DNA from 3 places in the Pantoea sp. X-Soil-OKNW-713 genome. Region 3 is predicted to be linked to each of the others. Evidence: predicted binding sites of a transcription regulator. Region 3 holds the regulator's gene; each other region holds the start of a gene.
The links. The regulator CRP, encoded in region 3, controls carbon source genes, mostly activating them, when cyclic AMP is high. The targets are predictions, from matches to a motif close to ATGTGANNNNNNTCACAT.
Positions count from the first base shown of each region.

Region 1 (5,496 bases), 180 kb from region 3:
CCCCGGCGGCGGTATTGATCAAAATTCCTAAGACGCTGGCGCTGCTGGAACATCAGCTGCGTGCGTTGCGCGATGTGGTCACCCCGGACACCCTGATTCTGGCGGCGGCAAAAGCCAAAGATATCCATAGCTCCACGCTGCAACTGTTTGAACGTATTCTCGGCGAGAGTAAAACCTCGCTGGCGTGGAAAAAAGCGCGTCTGATTTACAGCCGCTACACCGCGCCCAAGCTGCCTGCCCTGGCGCAAACCACTGTCTGGCCGCTTGACGGCACCGATTATCAGATCCACAACCATGCCAACGTGTTCTCCCGCAGTTCGCTGGATATTGGCGCGCGCTTTTTTATGCAGCATCTGCCACATGATATCGAAGGGGAGATTGTCGATCTTGGCTGTGGCAATGGGGTGATTGGCCTGATGGCGCTTGAGCAGAATCCCCAGGCGGAGGTGTTGTTCTTTGACGAATCGTACATGGCGGTGGCATCCAGTCGTCTGAACGTTGAAGTGAACCGACCGCAGGATGTGGATCGCAGCCAGTTCCGCGTCAATAACGCGTTGAGCGGCTTCCCGTCCGATCGTCTGCACGCGGTGCTCTGCAATCCGCCGTTCCATCAGCAGCATGCAGTGACTGACCACCTGGCGTGGCAGATGCTGCGTGATGCCAAACGATGTCTGCAATATGGCGGCGAGTTGCGCATCGTTGGCAACCGCCACCTCGATTATCACCACAAAATGAAGAAGCTGTTTGGCAACTGCACGCTGGTGGCGTCGAATGCCAAGTTTGTGGTGCTGCGTTCGGTCAAACTGCGTTAATCACAGGCTGAGCGCCAGCTCGGTGGCTTGTGCGATGGCGCGGCGGGCATCCAGCTCCTGCGCCACATCGGCCCCGCCAATCAGCCTGACCTTTTTGCCGCGCGCAGTGAGCTGATCTGCCAGCACCCGCAGCGGTTCCTGACCGGCACAAATCACCACGTTATCCACCGCCAGCACCTGGGTTTGGTCCTGATGACGCAGGTGCAGACCCTGGTCGTCAATCTTCAGATACTCCACATCGCCCCACATGATGACGCCGTGGGCCTGCAAACTGGCGCGGTGAATCCAGCCGGTGGTGCGCGCCAGCCCGGCACCCGGTTTGCCAGATTTACGTTGCAGCAACCAGATCTGCCGATCAGCGGGCAGCGGCTGGGGGGTAATCAATCCGCCACGAGCCGCCAGTGCGCGGTCAACGCCCCAGCTTTGGTAGAAATCTTCGTGATGACCTGCCTGATGCAGCAGATATTCTGCGGTATCAAAACCGATGCCTCCCGCGCCAATAATGGCCACCCGCTTGCCGACCGGTTTTTTATCCCGCAATACGTCGAGATAGCTGAGTACGCACGGATGATCGATGCCGGGTAACGTCAGTTGGCGCGGCGCAATGCCGGTGGCGACGATCACTTCATCGGCGTCCTCCAGTTGGTCGGCGCTGACGCGGCACTGGGTATGAATCTCCACGCCAGCGGCCTGGAGTTGGTGGCGGAAATAACGCAGCGTTTCGCTGAACTCCTCTTTGCCGGGGATCTGACGGGCGATATTAAACTGCCCGCCAATCTGCGCCTCGGCTTCGTAAAGCGTCACCTGATGCCCGCGCTGTGCCGCCTGCAAGGCAAATGCCATACCCGCCGGTCCTGCGCCCACCACCGCCAGCCGTTTGGGTTGAGTGGCAGCGGTCACCGGCATCAGCGTTTCATGACAGGCGCGGGGATTGACCAGACAGGAGGTCACTTTGCCGACAAAAATCTGGTCAAGACAAGCCTGATTACAGGCGATACAGGTATTAATCGCTGCGTCATCACCCGCCTGGGCTTTGCTGACAAAGGCGGCATCGGCGAGAAACGGGCGCGCCATCGACACCATATCCGCAATGCCGTCACGTAACAGCTCGGCAGCCACCGCCGGATGGTTGATGCGGTTGGTGGCAATCACCGGCACGGAAACGCGCCCGCGCAGGTGTTTGGTCACCCAGGCAAAACCGGCGCGTGGCACGCAGGTGGCGATGGTTGGAATTCGCGCCTCGTGCCAACCGATGCCGCTGTTAAACAGCGTGACGCCGCACTGCTCCAGTTTTTCCGCCAGATCCAGCGTTTCATGCAGCGTGCTGCCGTTGTGCACCAGATCCAGCATCGAGATGCGAAAGATAATAATGAAATCGTTACCGACCGCCTCGCGTACAGCACGCGTCACCGCCAGCGCGAAACGTTGACGGCGTGACACATCGCCACCCCAGTCGTCGTCCCGCTGGTTGGTGTGCGCCACCAGAAACTGGTTTATCAGATAACCCTCTGAACCCATGATTTCGACGCCATCGTAACCGGCCTGCTGAGCGAGGCGGGCGCATTGGGCGAAGTCGGCGATGGTTTGCCGAATGTCGGCGTCGCTCAATGCCTGGGGCATAAACGGATTGATCGGTGCCTGCAACGGTGAAGGGGCGACCAGATTGCGCTGATAACTGTAGCGTCCGGCGTGCAGGATTTGCAGGGCGATTTTGCCGCCCCCGGCATGTACCGCATCGGTGATGGTGCGATGCCAGCCGCACTGGCTTTCCTGGTTAAGAATGGCCCCACCCTGGGCGACCACCCCTTGCGGATTGGGCGCGATACCGCCGGTAACAATCAATGCCACCCCTTCACGCGCGCGTTCTGCATAGAAGGCAGCGAGCCGGGATGCGCCATCGGCATGTTCTTCCAGGCCGGTGTGCATGGAACCCATCAGAAAGCGGTTTTTGAGTTGGGTAAAGCCTAAATCCAGCGGGGCGAACAACTCAGGATGCGGAGTCATAATCACTCATAAATTAAGTGGTCGGATGAGTTAACTTTAGCGACAATTTATCGGGAAGGAAGTGCAATGCATCCAGCTTGTGAGAAGTGTCAAAAAAGCGCGATAAATCGCGCCGCTACCGCAAGGTGCCATGCGCAATCTCGCCTCTGACGCTGGATGATCTTGCCCGTATCACGTTATGCGTAACAGCTTTTCCGTAACATGGTTTTGAGTGATCTTCATCACAGTTTTAACCCCTGTAACCCGGTTTTATGAGCCCCATTGCAACACCACTGAATGGGGAAGTTATGAAAATCGAAACGCAATCCTGCGTGATCACCGGAAAACAACAAGTCAGCGTGGCGCAGCAGCAGGTGGAGTGGAACGGCAAAGGCACGCTGGTACGCATTACGCGCGGCGGTATTTGCGGCTCCGACCTGCATTATTATCAGGAAGGTAAAGTCGGTAGCTATGAAGTCAAGATGCCGATGATCCTCGGCCATGAAGTGATTGGTTTTGTGGTGGAAAGTGATGATCCACGCCTGAAGCCGGAACAAAAAGTGGCGGTTAACCCGTCCAAACCTTGTGGTGAATGCAAATATTGCCGCCGTGAGCAGGAAAACCAGTGCGTTTCGATGCGCTTCTTCGGCAGCGCCATGTATGTGCCGCATGTCGATGGCGGGTTTACCCAGTACAAAGTGGTGGACAGCGCGCAGTGCATCCCTTTCCCACAGGACGCAGACGAAAGCGTGATGGTGTTTGCCGAGCCGCTGGCGGTGTGCATCCATGCCACCCACCAGGCAGGCGATCTTACCGGTAAGCATGTGTTTATCTCCGGCGTTGGCCCGATTGGCTGCCTGATCGCCGCAGCGGCCAAAGCGCGTGGTGCGGCATCGATTGTCTGTAGCGACATCAGCGAACGTTCACTGGCGATGGCCCAGCAAATGGGGGCCACTGACGTGATTCATGCCGCCAACGGCGACTTCACCCCTTACCTGGCAGACAAAGGCTACTTTGACGTGTCTTTCGAAGCCTCTGGTCATCCTTCTTCGTTGCAACGCTGCCTCGACGTGACCTGCGCCAAAGGTACTCTCGTGCAGGTGGGTATGGGCGGAGCAATTCCCTCTTTCCCGATTATGCAATTGATTGCTAAAGAGATTAACCTGGTCGGTTCCTTCCGCTTTACCCATGAATTCAATACCGCTGTCGAGTGGCTGGCACAGGGCGTGGTCAACCCGCTGCCGTTGTTCAGCGGAGCATATGGCTGGCAGGACATTGATGCGGCGTTGCAGTTTGCGGGCGACAAAACCCGGGCGGCAAAAGTCCAGTTAACATTTTAAGGAGATACGATGAGTCAGCTATTTTCCCTCGAAGGTAAACGCGTACTGATCACCGGTTCGGCGCGCGGAATTGGTTTCCTGCTGGCACGCGGTCTGGCGGAAGCGGGTGCAGAAGTGATCGTCAACGCCACCACCCCAGCCGGGGCCGAGCAGGCGGCAGCGAAACTGCGTGACCTCGGCTTGCGTGCCCAGTCGAAAGCCTTTGATGTTACACAATCGGCGCAGGTGCAGCAGGCGGTAGACGAGATTGAAGCCGAGTGGGGCGCCATTGATGTGCTGGTGAACAACGCGGGTATTCAGCGTCGCCGTCCGTTCCTCGAATTCCCTGAGCAGGATTGGAATGACGTGATTGCCGTGAACCAGACCGCGGTATTCCTGGTGTCACAAACGGTGGCGAAGAAGATGGTGGGACGTCAGCAAGGCAAAATCATCAATATCGGTTCGATGCAGAGCGAACTGGGCCGCGACACCATCACGCCGTATGCTGCTTCCAAGGGGGCCGTCACCATGCTGACACGCGGTATGTGCGTTGAGCTGGCGCGTCACAATATCCAAGTCAACGCCATTGCACCGGGCTACTTTGTTACCGAGATGACCCAGGCACTGGCTGACGATCCGGCTTTCACCGGTTGGCTCACCAAACGTACCCCAGCGGCGCGTTGGGGTAAGCCAGAGGAGCTGATTGGTGCAGCGGTGTTCCTCTCCTCAAAAGCCTCCGATTTCGTCAATGGTCACTTGCTATTCGTCGATGGCGGTATGCGCGTGGCGGTGTGATGTGACTGGCGCATTCACCAGGGTGCGCCTAAACCTTAATCACCTCTTGTTTCTCTATGGATAATAAAAAATGCCAATAACCATAATCGTTCTGGGCGTGGTTCTCCTGCTGGTTTTAATGATTGTTTTCAAGGTCAACGGCTTTATCGCTCTGGTGTTTGTCTCCGCTGTGGTGGGGATTGCCGAAGGGATGACGCCGCTGAATGTCATGGCGTCGATCCAGAAAGGTATCGGCTCAACGCTGGGCGGGCTGGCGATGATCCTCGGCTTCGGTGCCATGCTTGGGCGGCTGGTGTCGGACACCGGGGCCGCGCAACGGGTCGCGACCACGTTGATTGCCGCCTTCGGGAAGGAGCGACTGCAATGGGCGCTGGTGGTCACCGGGCTGATTGTTGGTCTGGCGATGTTCTATGAAGTGGGCTTTGTGCTGCTGCTGCCGCTGGTGTTCACCATCGTCGCCGCTGCCGGGTTGCCGTTGTTGTATGTCGGTGTGCCGATGGTGGCTGCGCTGTCCGTTACGCACTGCTTCCTGCCGCCGCATCCTGGTCCAACGGCCATCGCCACTATTTTCGGCGCGAACCTCGGCA
Region 1 is NZ_AP035995.1:3,859,768-3,865,263, reverse strand. Features, by position in the region: gene rlmG (23S rRNA (guanine(1835)-N(2))-methyltransferase RlmG) at 1-812, shown strand, start outside; gene AC6I8R_RS17920 (NADPH-dependent 2,4-dienoyl-CoA reductase) at 813-2,816, opposite strand; gene idnD (L-idonate 5-dehydrogenase) at 3,104-4,135, shown strand; gene idnO (gluconate 5-dehydrogenase) at 4,145-4,909, shown strand; gene AC6I8R_RS17905 (gluconate:H+ symporter) at 4,980-5,496, shown strand, end outside.
Region 1: the regulator CRP is predicted to act here: its motif matches at 3,026-3,043, upstream of idnD (L-idonate 5-dehydrogenase).

Region 2 (5,496 bases), 1.9 Mb from region 3:
AGGCCGGGGTTGATACGATTTGCCACCCAACCGACCAGCGGTAAACCATCCTGAGCCACTGCCTCTGCGGTCAGTAAAGCGTGGCTGATGCATCCCTCTTTGATGCCCACCACCAGCACAACCGGTAATTGCTCCTTTTTGACCCAATTTGACAGCGGTTGCAGATCATTCATCAGGCTGCGCCAACCGCCTGTGCCTTCCACCACCACATGCGGCGAACGATCCTGCAATGCGGCCAGTCCCTTACTCAGTAACGGGTAATCAATTTGGTGCGTTGGGCTGGTGCTGATTTCATCCTCTTCCAGGGTAATGGGGTTAATAGCGGCATAAGGTAATGCCAGGCCCGAAGCCTGCTGCAACAGCAGCGCATCTTTGTTGCGTAAACCCTCAGGGGTGGGTTTAGCACTTTTGGCAATAGGTTTATAACCTACGGCGCACTGACCATTCTGTGCAAAGCACTGCAACAGCGCGCGAGAAACCACGGTTTTGCCCACCGCGGTGTCGGTACCGGTGATAAAGAGTGTTTTCACCCTTCCTCCTTCGTTTAGCGATGTGAACCAGAGGTGACGAAGGAGCAGTTTAAGGAAATGTCGTACCTGACAGATTGCGTTAGAACAAACTTAAGGCGGGCGGATTAGCCCTGAAGCAGTTTTATCAGCAGATAACCGGAATAAAGGGCATCTTTCACTAACGCCGCGGCACCTAATGTGCCGGGATCGTTAAACGCGGTGGGAGCCAGTTGGATTTCATCGCTATAGGCCGGTAACGCCTGCTGACGGATGGTGCTACTCACGGCAGGAAACAGCACGTCGGCGGCCAGATTCAGTGGCGAGCCGATAAGAATTTGTCGCGGGTTGAAGATATTCACCATCATCGCCAACATGCGACCGATATGGTGCCCGACACCGGCAATCACATCACTCGCGAGACGGTCACCCTCCTGGGCGGCCTGACACAGGGCTTCAATGGTCAGCGGCACACCGTGCAAACGGCTTTCCGGCTGAGCGGGTAAACGCTGCGCTGCCAGGCCGAGCAGGCTACCGATGCTGGCCACGGTTTCCAGACAACCATGATTACCGCAGTAGCACTGCTGACCATAGGGATCAATCTGGGTATGGCCAATTTCCACCAGCGCCCGCCCGCTTTTATGCAGCAGTTGCCCGCCAGTAATCACCCCGGCACCCACAGTTTCATCAATCACAATCTGGATGACGTCCTGCGCACCGCGCGACGCGCCAAACAGCGATTCGGCCAGCGTCCAGGCGGAAATATCGTGCTGGACAAACACCGGCACGCCGGTGCGTTGCGACAGGGTTTCGCCCAGCGGCATATCCTGAATGGCGTAACCGGGCATACGATGCACCACCCCCGAGGCAGCATTGATCAAGCCGGGTAAGGTGATGGCGATGGCTGTCAGACGCTCAAGCTGTTTCTGATGGCGAATAAAGAAGGCATCAACCAGCTCCTGTAACTCCTGCAACAACGGTTTGTCCGGGCTGGCAATCAGTGGCAGACGATCTTCCTGCAAGGCGCGACTGCTGAGATCGCGTAATGTCAGGGTGATGTAACCCGGTTGAATGCGGATTGCCAGATAGTGCCAGGCAAGGGTATCGAGAACCAGACCAATAGCCGGACGGCCACGGCTGCCAGGCTCCTGAAATTCGGTTTCCTGCACCAGATGCGCGTCCAGCATTTCACGCACGATTTTGGTGATGCTGGCGGGAGCCAGTTGAGCACGTTTGGACAGTTCAATACGCGAAATCGGGCCGAAATGATCGATCAGTCGGTAAACCACGCCTGCGTTGGTCTGCTTTATTTGGTCAATGTGGCCAGGTTGACTGTCCAGATTCACGCCCTGCTCCCGGTTATTTTCGCGCTTCTAAATAAATAGCAACTATGGTGCGGCAGATTGGCGGATAGCGCCAAATATTTGATTAGATATGTGATTTGTCGCACATATTGTCGGGCTGTTTTCGCACCGTCTGGCTTAAGTTTCAGCGTTACGTTGTAACAGCTTCATCATATTTGCCATTTGCGCACTCGGCTCGCGCGTCGCTGACCACACCAGCCACACTTCAGACAACGCATCAGCCTCATGCAGCGGTAACCACACCACATCGGCGAGCCGTGCACGACGGAATGAGGCCGGTAAAATCGACACTCCCAATCCGGTAGCGACCAGGCCGAGGATGGTCATCGCTTCCCCGACTTCCTGGGTAATAAAGGGTTTGATCTGGTAGCGGTGCAGCAACGCCAGAATCTCGCCATATAAGGCGGTGCCCCCAAGTGGATCGAAAAAGACAAAAGGTTCGTTCGCCAACGCCTGAATCGAGATAGCCTCGGCATCGGCCAGTGGATGCGCCCAGTGCACCACTGCACACAAGGGTTCGCGCAGCAACAGCTGATGCTGCAAATCACTCGGTAACGGCGTATTACGCATCACACCGAGATCGAGACGCCCTTCGTGCAGCGGCGCCAGTTGTTGTCGGGTGTTAATCTCCTGCATCTGGATATGCACGGCCGGCCAGCGCTGGCGGAAATGGTAGAGCGCATCAGATACCAGCCCGGTAAAGGGTGCTGAGGAGGTGAAACCAATGCGCAGTTCCCCTTCCTGACCGTTATGGAGCCGCGCCGCACGGCTGGCCGCCTGTTCGACCTGAAGCAAAATCCCACGCGCATCCTGCAAAAATTGCTGCCCGGCGGCGGTGATCTGCACGCTGCGATTGGTGCGGGTGAACAGTTGCGCGCCAATTTCCTGTTCCAGTTGCTGAATCTGTTGGCTGAGTGGCGGTTGCGAAATATTGAGGCGGAGGGCCGCGCGACCAAAATGCAGCTCTTCAGCCACTGCAATGAAATAGCGAAGATGACGGAGTTCGACATTCATATTTTAAACGTCTCATTCGAGATTATTAATATATTGTACAACCTATTATCACTTTCCTACGATAGCAATACCTTTTGAAATTTGAGGATTTTCCGTGAGTCGCTCTTCTCAGGCGGTGACACTCGATGAGGACGAAGTGTCCGTCGTGCCTGCTTCTGCTCCAGCGTCAGTAACATGGATTGAACGCGGTTCGCCGCAATTTATGCGTGTTACCCTTGCCCTGTTCTCGGCTGGTCTTGCCACTTTTGCCTTGTTGTATTGTGTCCAGCCGATTCTGCCGGTGCTCTCCCAGCAGTTTGGCGTTTCGCCTGCGGCCAGCAGCATCTCGCTGTCGTTATCCACCGGCCTGATGGCGCTGGGTTTGCTGGTCACCGGGCCGCTCTCCGACGCCATTGGTCGTAAGTCGGTGATGGTCACCGCATTGATGCTCGCCGCGTTATGCACCGTGATTTCCGCCATGATGACCAGCTGGCACGGCATTCTGTTGATGCGTGCGCTGATTGGTTTGTCGTTGAGTGGGGTCGCTGCGGTGGGCATGACCTACCTGAGTGAAGAGATTCATCCGCGAGTGATCGCCTTTTCCATGGGCCTGTATATCAGCGGTAACTCGATTGGTGGCATGAGCGGTCGTCTGCTGACCGGGGTATTGACCGACCTCTTCTCGTGGCGCATCGCCATTGGTGTGATCGGCTGCTTTTCGCTGGCATCGGCGCTGATGTTCTGGAAAATCCTGCCAGCTTCCCGTCATTTCCGTCCGGCTTCATTACGTCCGCATAATTTGCTGATTAACTTCCGTCTGCACTGGCGTGACAAAGGCCTGCCGCTGCTGTTCGCCGAAGGTTTCCTGCTGATGGGCGCATTTGTCACCCTGTTTAACTACATTGGTTATCGCCTGCTGAGTGCGCCGTGGTTTCTCAGCCAGGCCGTAGTCGGTTTGTTGTCGGTGGTGTATCTGACCGGGTCCTGGAGTTCACCCAAAGCCGGAGCCATGACCAGCCGCTTTGGCCGGGGGCCGGTAATGATTACCGCCACGGCGATCATGTTGTGCGGCCTGCTGCTGACGGCGTTCAATACCTTGTGGATCATCCTGCCGGGTATGATGCTGTTTACCGCCGGATTTTTTGCCGCCCACTCGGTTGCCAGCGGATGGATCGGCCCACGCGCCCGTCGGGCAAAAGGCCAGGCCTCGTCGCTCTATCTTTTCAGTTATTATGTGGGTTCCAGCGTTGCCGGTACGTTAGGTGGCGTGTTCTGGCACAGTTTTGGCTGGGGCGGTGTGACCGCGTTTATCAGTGTGTTGCTGGTGCTGGCCTTGCTGGTCGGCTGGCGTTTGCAGTGCCGCCAATTGTAATTCTCTCCATCAGTATGCGGGGCCACGGTGCCCCGTTTCCCCTCGCGTAATCACACCTGTCGGCAAACTTTCAGTGCCAGTGAAAACAAAATAGCAATCGCTAGCTATAATTTATTCTATTCCAAAAATAGTTAGATTTTTTCTTTCACAGCAACGAGGAAGCCAAATGGAACTTTACTATTACGTCGATAAATACGCCGGCTATAACGACAATCATGTGGTACATGCAACGGGTTGCCCTTTCCTTCCTCCCGACGCCGCAAGGCGCTTTCTTGGCACTTTTTATACCGCTAACGCTGCCATTCAACAGGCGCGCAAGTTTTATCCTTCTGCACTGGGCTGTGAACATTGTTGCCCAATTACGGTAAAAAAAAACCTGACCACACAGAATAGCGTGGCGCTAAAACACATGGTCTGACTCTGATATTCCCGGTCTGAGACGGACCGCGACGTTGCGCCATTTTGTTAAGTTTTCCTGTGGCATTTCGCTATGTTAGACACCAATAATATTGCTTCAGGTAGAACGCTCATGCGGGAAAAATACGCAACGTCGCAAATCGCCCTCCACTGGTTGACCCTGTTATTGATCGCGGTTGCCTATACCACCATTGAGCTACGAGGTCTGGCGGCCCGCGGTACGGTTGCGCGCAGCCTGATGATCATGACGCACTTTAGCTGTGGCGTATCGGTGTGGGTGCTGATGCTGGTGCGTGCCGCATTACGTCATCGTCATACATCGCCTGATATCAATCCCGCACCACCACGCTGGCAGCATATGCTCGCCCATCTGATGCATTTCCTGCTGTACGCGCTGTTTCTGGCGTTACCGACTCTCGGCGTTGCCTCGAAATATCTTAATGGTCGTCCCTGGCAGGTATTTGGCTTGTCGATGCCGGTGAGCAGCACACCGAATTTTGACCTCGCCGATACCTTGATTGGCTGGCATGAAACCCTGGCACCGCTCGGCTACTGGCTGATTGGCCTGCATGCTGTCGCCGCACTGCTGCATCACTATATTCTGAAGGACAACACGCTGATCCGCATGATGCCTGCGCGCAAGCGCAACCCGTAGCGGCGCGATGGTTCTGACGATAACCCCAGGCTATCAACCTGGGCGTTGGTGATAAAAAATATTCAGCAATAAAATACGGTTAGATGGTTTCCCTCAGCGTATTAATCCTCCACAATAGGCATAATTTGTGACAAAGGTCACTTTACATCGGGCCTTTCGCCCCTCATTTGCTGCCTGACTGATCTGAAT
Region 2 is NZ_AP035995.1:2,176,263-2,181,758, forward strand. Features, by position in the region: gene bioD (dethiobiotin synthase) at 1-530, opposite strand, end outside; gene mlc (sugar metabolism global transcriptional regulator Mlc) at 635-1,852, opposite strand; gene AC6I8R_RS10120 (LysR family transcriptional regulator) at 1,988-2,884, opposite strand; gene ynfM (multidrug efflux MFS transporter YnfM/SxtP(Kp)) at 2,979-4,235, shown strand; gene AC6I8R_RS10130 (hypothetical protein) at 4,402-4,653, shown strand; gene cybB (cytochrome b561) at 4,765-5,307, shown strand.
Region 2: the regulator CRP is predicted to act here: its motif matches at 1,941-1,958, upstream of mlc (sugar metabolism global transcriptional regulator Mlc).

Region 3 (5,496 bases):
TATCAGCACTACCTGCTGACGCAGCTGAAAAAGAACGCTAAACGTAAGCTGAAGGCCTGGCCGGGCACCCTGCCGGTCGATTTACGTGAACTGCGCGCCCTGCGCCGCCTGCGCGACTTTGACGATGCCGTCACCTCCAGGGCGCACGGCTTTGTGGATGCAGGCGATTATTATCATCGGGCCAGCGCGATGCCGCTGCTGACCGGGGTACGCAAACCGCTGCTGATCATCCATGCTAAGGACGATCCCTTTATGACCGACGCAGTAATACCGAAGCCGGAGCAACTGTCGTCCTCGATTCAATATCAGCTGACACAGCAAGGCGGCCATGTCGGCTTTGTTGGCGGTACGCTGCTACGACCGCAAATGTGGCTGGAACAACGCGTGCCGCAGTGGTTATCAACTTACCTGGATGTATGATCGTGATTATTCCGTGGCAACAACTTGAAGCTGAAACGCTGGAAAACCTGATCGAAGCCTTTGTATTACGCGAAGGCACCGACTACGGTGAACAGGAGCGCAGTCTGGCGCAAAAAGTCGCTGATGTGCGTCGCCAACTGGAACGCGGTGACGCTGTGCTGGTGTGGTCAGAACTGCACGAAACCGTCAATATCATGGCACGCGGTGAATTTCGCGGCTAATGCACATCCCGGCTTTTCGTGCTAACAATGCTCATCGCCGGACTTCACAGGGAGCTTTGTTATGTCAGCCAGGCATCCGATCATTGCCGTTACCGGTTCCAGCGGCGCCGGAACCACCACCACCAGCCTTGCCTTCCGCAAAATATTCCAGCAGTTGAACCTGCATGCGGCGGAGGTCGAAGGTGACAGTTTTCATCGCTACACGCGCCCTGAGATGGACATGGCGATCCGCAAAGCGCGCGACCTTGGCCGTCATATCAGCTATTTCGGCCCGGAGGCCAACGATTTTGGCCTGCTGGAGCAAACCTTTAAGCAATACGGTAAAACCGGTCTTGGTCAGTCGCGCAAATATCTGCATACCTATGACGAAGCCGTGCCGTGGAATCAGGTGCCGGGCACCTTCACCCCGTGGCAGCCGCTGCCGGAAAACACCGATGTGTTGTTTTATGAAGGCTTGCACGGCGGGGTGGTGACGCAGCAGCACAACGTGGCTGAACACGTCGACTTATTGGTAGGTGTGGTACCGATCGTCAACCTTGAGTGGATTCAAAAGCTGATTCGCGACACCAGCGAGCGCGGCCATTCACGCGAAGCGGTGATGGATTCGGTGGTGCGTTCGATGGAGGATTACATCAACTTCATCACCCCGCAGTTCTCACGCACCCATATCAACTTCCAGCGCGTACCTACCGTCGATACGTCTAACCCGTTTGCTGCGCGTGAAATTCCATCACTGGATGAAAGCTTTGTGGTGATCCATTTCCGTGGTCTGGAAGGTATTGCCTTCCCCTATCTGCTGGCGATGATTCAGGATTCCTTTATCTCGCATATGAACACCCTGGTGGTGCCCGGCGGCAAAATGGGGCTGGCGATGGAGCTGATTATGACGCCGCTGGTGCAGCGACTGATTGAAGGCAAACGCATCGAATAATCAAACATAACCGTAACGGCGCGATTTATTGCGCGATCCCGAGATCGCTGCGGGAAAAATCCGCACGATAAATCGCTCCGCTACGTTCGTGCTAAAGTTCGATAACCTCGTAACTGTGGGTGATTTCTACCCCTTTGCCCAGCATAATCGCCACCGAGCAATATTTCTCAGCCGACAGATCAACCGCTCGCGCCACCGCTTTATCGCCCAGCGCTTTGCCGGTAACAATAAAATGCAGGTTGATATGTGTGAAAATGCGTGGCGCTTCTTCACGACGTTCCGAGGTCAGTTTGACCTCACAATCCTTCACATCATTGCGCCCTTTTTGCAGGATCGACACGACGTCAATCGCGCTGCAACCGCCTGCCGCCATCAGCACCATCTCCATCGGGCTCGGTGCTTTGTCGCCCGAATTGCCATCCATTAATATCTGGTGACCTGATGAGGATTCTCCGAGAAAGGTAAGCCCTTCCACCCATTTAACCCGTGCCTGCATTATTCTTTCTCCTGAATAGGCTGATTTGCCGCCAGAGTACGCTTTCACCTGAGAAACAGCAATCCAGACTAATCGCCCTTTTGCTGAAGCGAGACAACAGAAGACAGCTAGCAAAAGCTGTGCTACAAACAGAGCTGAAAATATTTTCGTCGCAATAGACGAAGGCGGGAAGAATCAGAAGCCTGGCTTAAGAGTCCACCCGAATAATTTTCCTTAACAGGAAGCGCTCTACGATTTCACCGCCTGACAGGGAAAACTGCCCCCTGTGTTTTGGGCACGATTACAACAGAGGATAATAGCGAATGGTTCTCGGCAAACCGCAAACAGACCCTACACTCGAATGGTTCCTGTCCCATTGCCATATTCACAAATATCCATCCAAAAGCACCCTGATTCATCAGGGTGAGAAAGCGGAAACGCTCTACTACATCGTGAAAGGTGCCGTTGCGGTGCTGATCAAGGATGAAGAAGGCAAAGAGATGATTCTCTCCTACCTCAATCAGGGGGATTTCATCGGCGAGCTTGGCCTGTTTGAAGAAGGTCAGGAACGTAGTGCCTGGGTACGAGCCAAAACTGCCTGCGAAGTGGCTGAAATTTCCTACAAAAAATTCCGTCAGCTGATTCAGGTAAACCCGGATATTTTAATGCGTCTTTCGGCGCAGATGGCGCGTCGCCTACAGGTGACATCAGAAAAAGTGGGCAACCTTGCCTTCCTTGATGTGACCGGTCGCATTGCGCAGACGCTGCTCAATCTGGCCAAACAGCCCGATGCCATGACCCACCCGGACGGGATGCAGATCAAAATCACCCGTCAGGAAATTGGTCAGATCGTCGGATGCTCACGCGAGACAGTTGGCCGTATTCTGAAAATGCTGGAAGATCAAAACCTGATCTCCGCACATGGTAAAACCATCGTCGTTTACGGCACCCGCTAATTTCTTCTCACCCACGGCGTGATGGCAGCATCACGCCGTTTTTGTCTGCGATGAGCTGATGTGGCGTCGAATCATCTATCATCCCGAAGTGAACTATGCCCTGCGGCAAACGCTGGTGCTGTGCCTGCCCGTGGCCCTCGGCTGGCTGTTTGGCGACCTGCAAAAAGGCTTGCTGTTCTCCTTAGTGCCCGCCTGTTGCAACATCGCCGGTCTTGATACGCCGCATAAACGCTTTTTTAAACGCCTGATTATTGGTGGTTCCCTGTTTGCGACCGGCAGCTTTCTGATCCAGTGGCTGACGGATTATCACGTCCCCCTGCCGCTGATTCTGCTGGTGCTGCCGTTATTAGTGGGCGTGACGGGTGAGATCAGCCCGTTGCATGGCCGCTTGTTGCCTGCCACGCTGATTGCCTCCATCTTTACCCTGAGCCTGGTGGGACGTATGCCGATCTGGGTGCCGCCGCTGCTCTATATCGGCGGGACCTTGTGGTATGGGTTGTTCAACTGGTTCTGGTTTTGGCTGTGGAAAGAGCAGCCGATGCGCGAGTCGCTGAGCCTGCTGTACCGTGAGCTGGCGGATTATTGCGATGCCAAATATACCCTGTTGACGCAGCTGACCGACCCGGAGAAAGCGCTGCCGCCGTTGCTGGCGCGCCAGCAGAAAGCGGTAGATCTGATCACCACCTGCTACCAGCAAATGCATATGCTGTCGGCCAGCCGCGATAACAGCCACAAACGCCTGACGCGTGCCTTTCAGGTGGCGCTCGATTTGCAGGAACATATCTCCGTCAGCCTGCATCAGCCGGAAGAAGTGCAAAAGCTGGTGGAGCAGAGCCATGCAGAAGCGGTGATTCGCTGGAATGCCAAGACCATCTCCGCCCGTCTGCGCTTGCTGGCCGATGCCATTTTGTATCATCAGCTGCCGGAACGGTTTCAAATGGATAAGCAGCTGGGTGCGCTGGAAAAAATTGCCCGCCAGCACCCGGACAATCCGGTGGGGAATTTCTGCCTGTATCACTTCAGCCGCATTGCGCGCGTGCTGCGCACCCAGAAACCGCTGTATACCCGTGATCTGATGGCCGACCGCCAACGGCGTCTGCCGTTTTTTCCGGCGCTGCGCAGCTATCTGTCGCTGAAATCCCCCGCCTTACGCACCGCTGCACGTTTTGCCGTGATGCTGATGTTTGGTAGCGCGCTGGCGCTGTTCTTCAACATCCCCAAACCTTACTGGATTCTGATGACCACCATGTTCGTCAGCCAGAATGGCTACAGCGCCACGCGGGTAAGAATTCAGCACCGAGCGCTCGGCACCTTTGCCGGGCTGTTGATTGCTGCCGCCTCGTTACGCTTTGACGTACCGGAATCCATCACCCTGTTGTTTATGCTGGCGATCACCCTCGCCAGCTATCTGGTGACACGTAAATATTACGGCTGGTCAATGATTGGCTTTACGGTGACGGCGGTGTATTCGCTCCAGTTGCTGTCGCTGAATGGCGCGCAGTTCCTGCTGCCACGCATGATGGATACGCTGATGGGATGTCTGATTGCCTTTGGCGGCATGATTTGGCTGTGGCCGCAGTGGCAGAGCGGCTTACTGCGTAAGAATGCGCACGATGCGCTGGAAGCCGATCAGGAAGCGATGCAGTTATTGCTCGGACCGGAGCAGTCACCGGAGAAACTGGCGTATCAGCGCATCAAGGTCAACCAGGCGCATAACGCCATGTTTAACTCGCTGAATCAGGCGATGACCGAGCCGGGCTTCAATTCGCAGTACCTGAAAGATATGCGGCTCTGGGTGACGCACAGTCAGTTTATTGTCGAACACATCAACGCCATGACTATCCTGGCACGCGAACATACCATGCTGACGCCTAAGCTGGCGGAAAGGTATCTGCAATCCTGTGAGATCGCGCTGCAACGCTGTCAGCAGCGGCTGGAGCATGATGGCCCCGGTAACGACAGCAATATTCTGGAAGCACCGGAAAACATCAATGAGGGGGCGGTAACGATTGTCGAGCAGCATGTGAAGCGCATTCTGCAACACCTGAACGTGATGCACACCATCTCTTCTCTGGCATGGAGCCAGCGACCACATCATGGCCGCTGGCTGACCGGGCTACGGGTGAAAAACTGAGTTATGCCGCCAGCACCTTCTCGATAGCCACTGCGAACCGCGCCATACCCTCTTCGATATCGGTCGGTTCAATCACCAGTGACGGTACAAAACGGATCACATCATTGCCAGCAGTCAGGATCATCAGTCCTTCGGCAGCAGCGGCATGCAGAATGTCACGCGCTTTGCTGGCATGCTGCGGCTTCAATGCCGCACCGATCAACAGACCTTTGCCACGAATATCCGTGAACAGGTCAAATTTGCTATCCAACGCTTTCAAGGCTTCCACAAACTGCTGACGGCGTGATTCAACACCGTCCAGCACGTCAGGGGTGTTGATGATGTCGAGCGCCGTTTCGGCAATCGCACAGGCCAGCGGG
Region 3 is NZ_AP035995.1:4,040,969-4,046,464, forward strand. Features, by position in the region: gene AC6I8R_RS18910 (hydrolase) at 1-420, shown strand, start outside; gene AC6I8R_RS18915 (YheU family protein) at 423-641, shown strand; gene AC6I8R_RS18920 (phosphoribulokinase) at 703-1,572, shown strand; gene AC6I8R_RS18925 (OsmC family protein) at 1,664-2,068, opposite strand; gene crp (cAMP-activated global transcriptional regulator CRP) at 2,371-3,003, shown strand; gene AC6I8R_RS18935 (YccS/YhfK family putative transporter) at 3,062-5,137, shown strand; gene argD (bifunctional acetylornithine/succinyldiaminopimelate transaminase) at 5,139-5,496, opposite strand, start outside.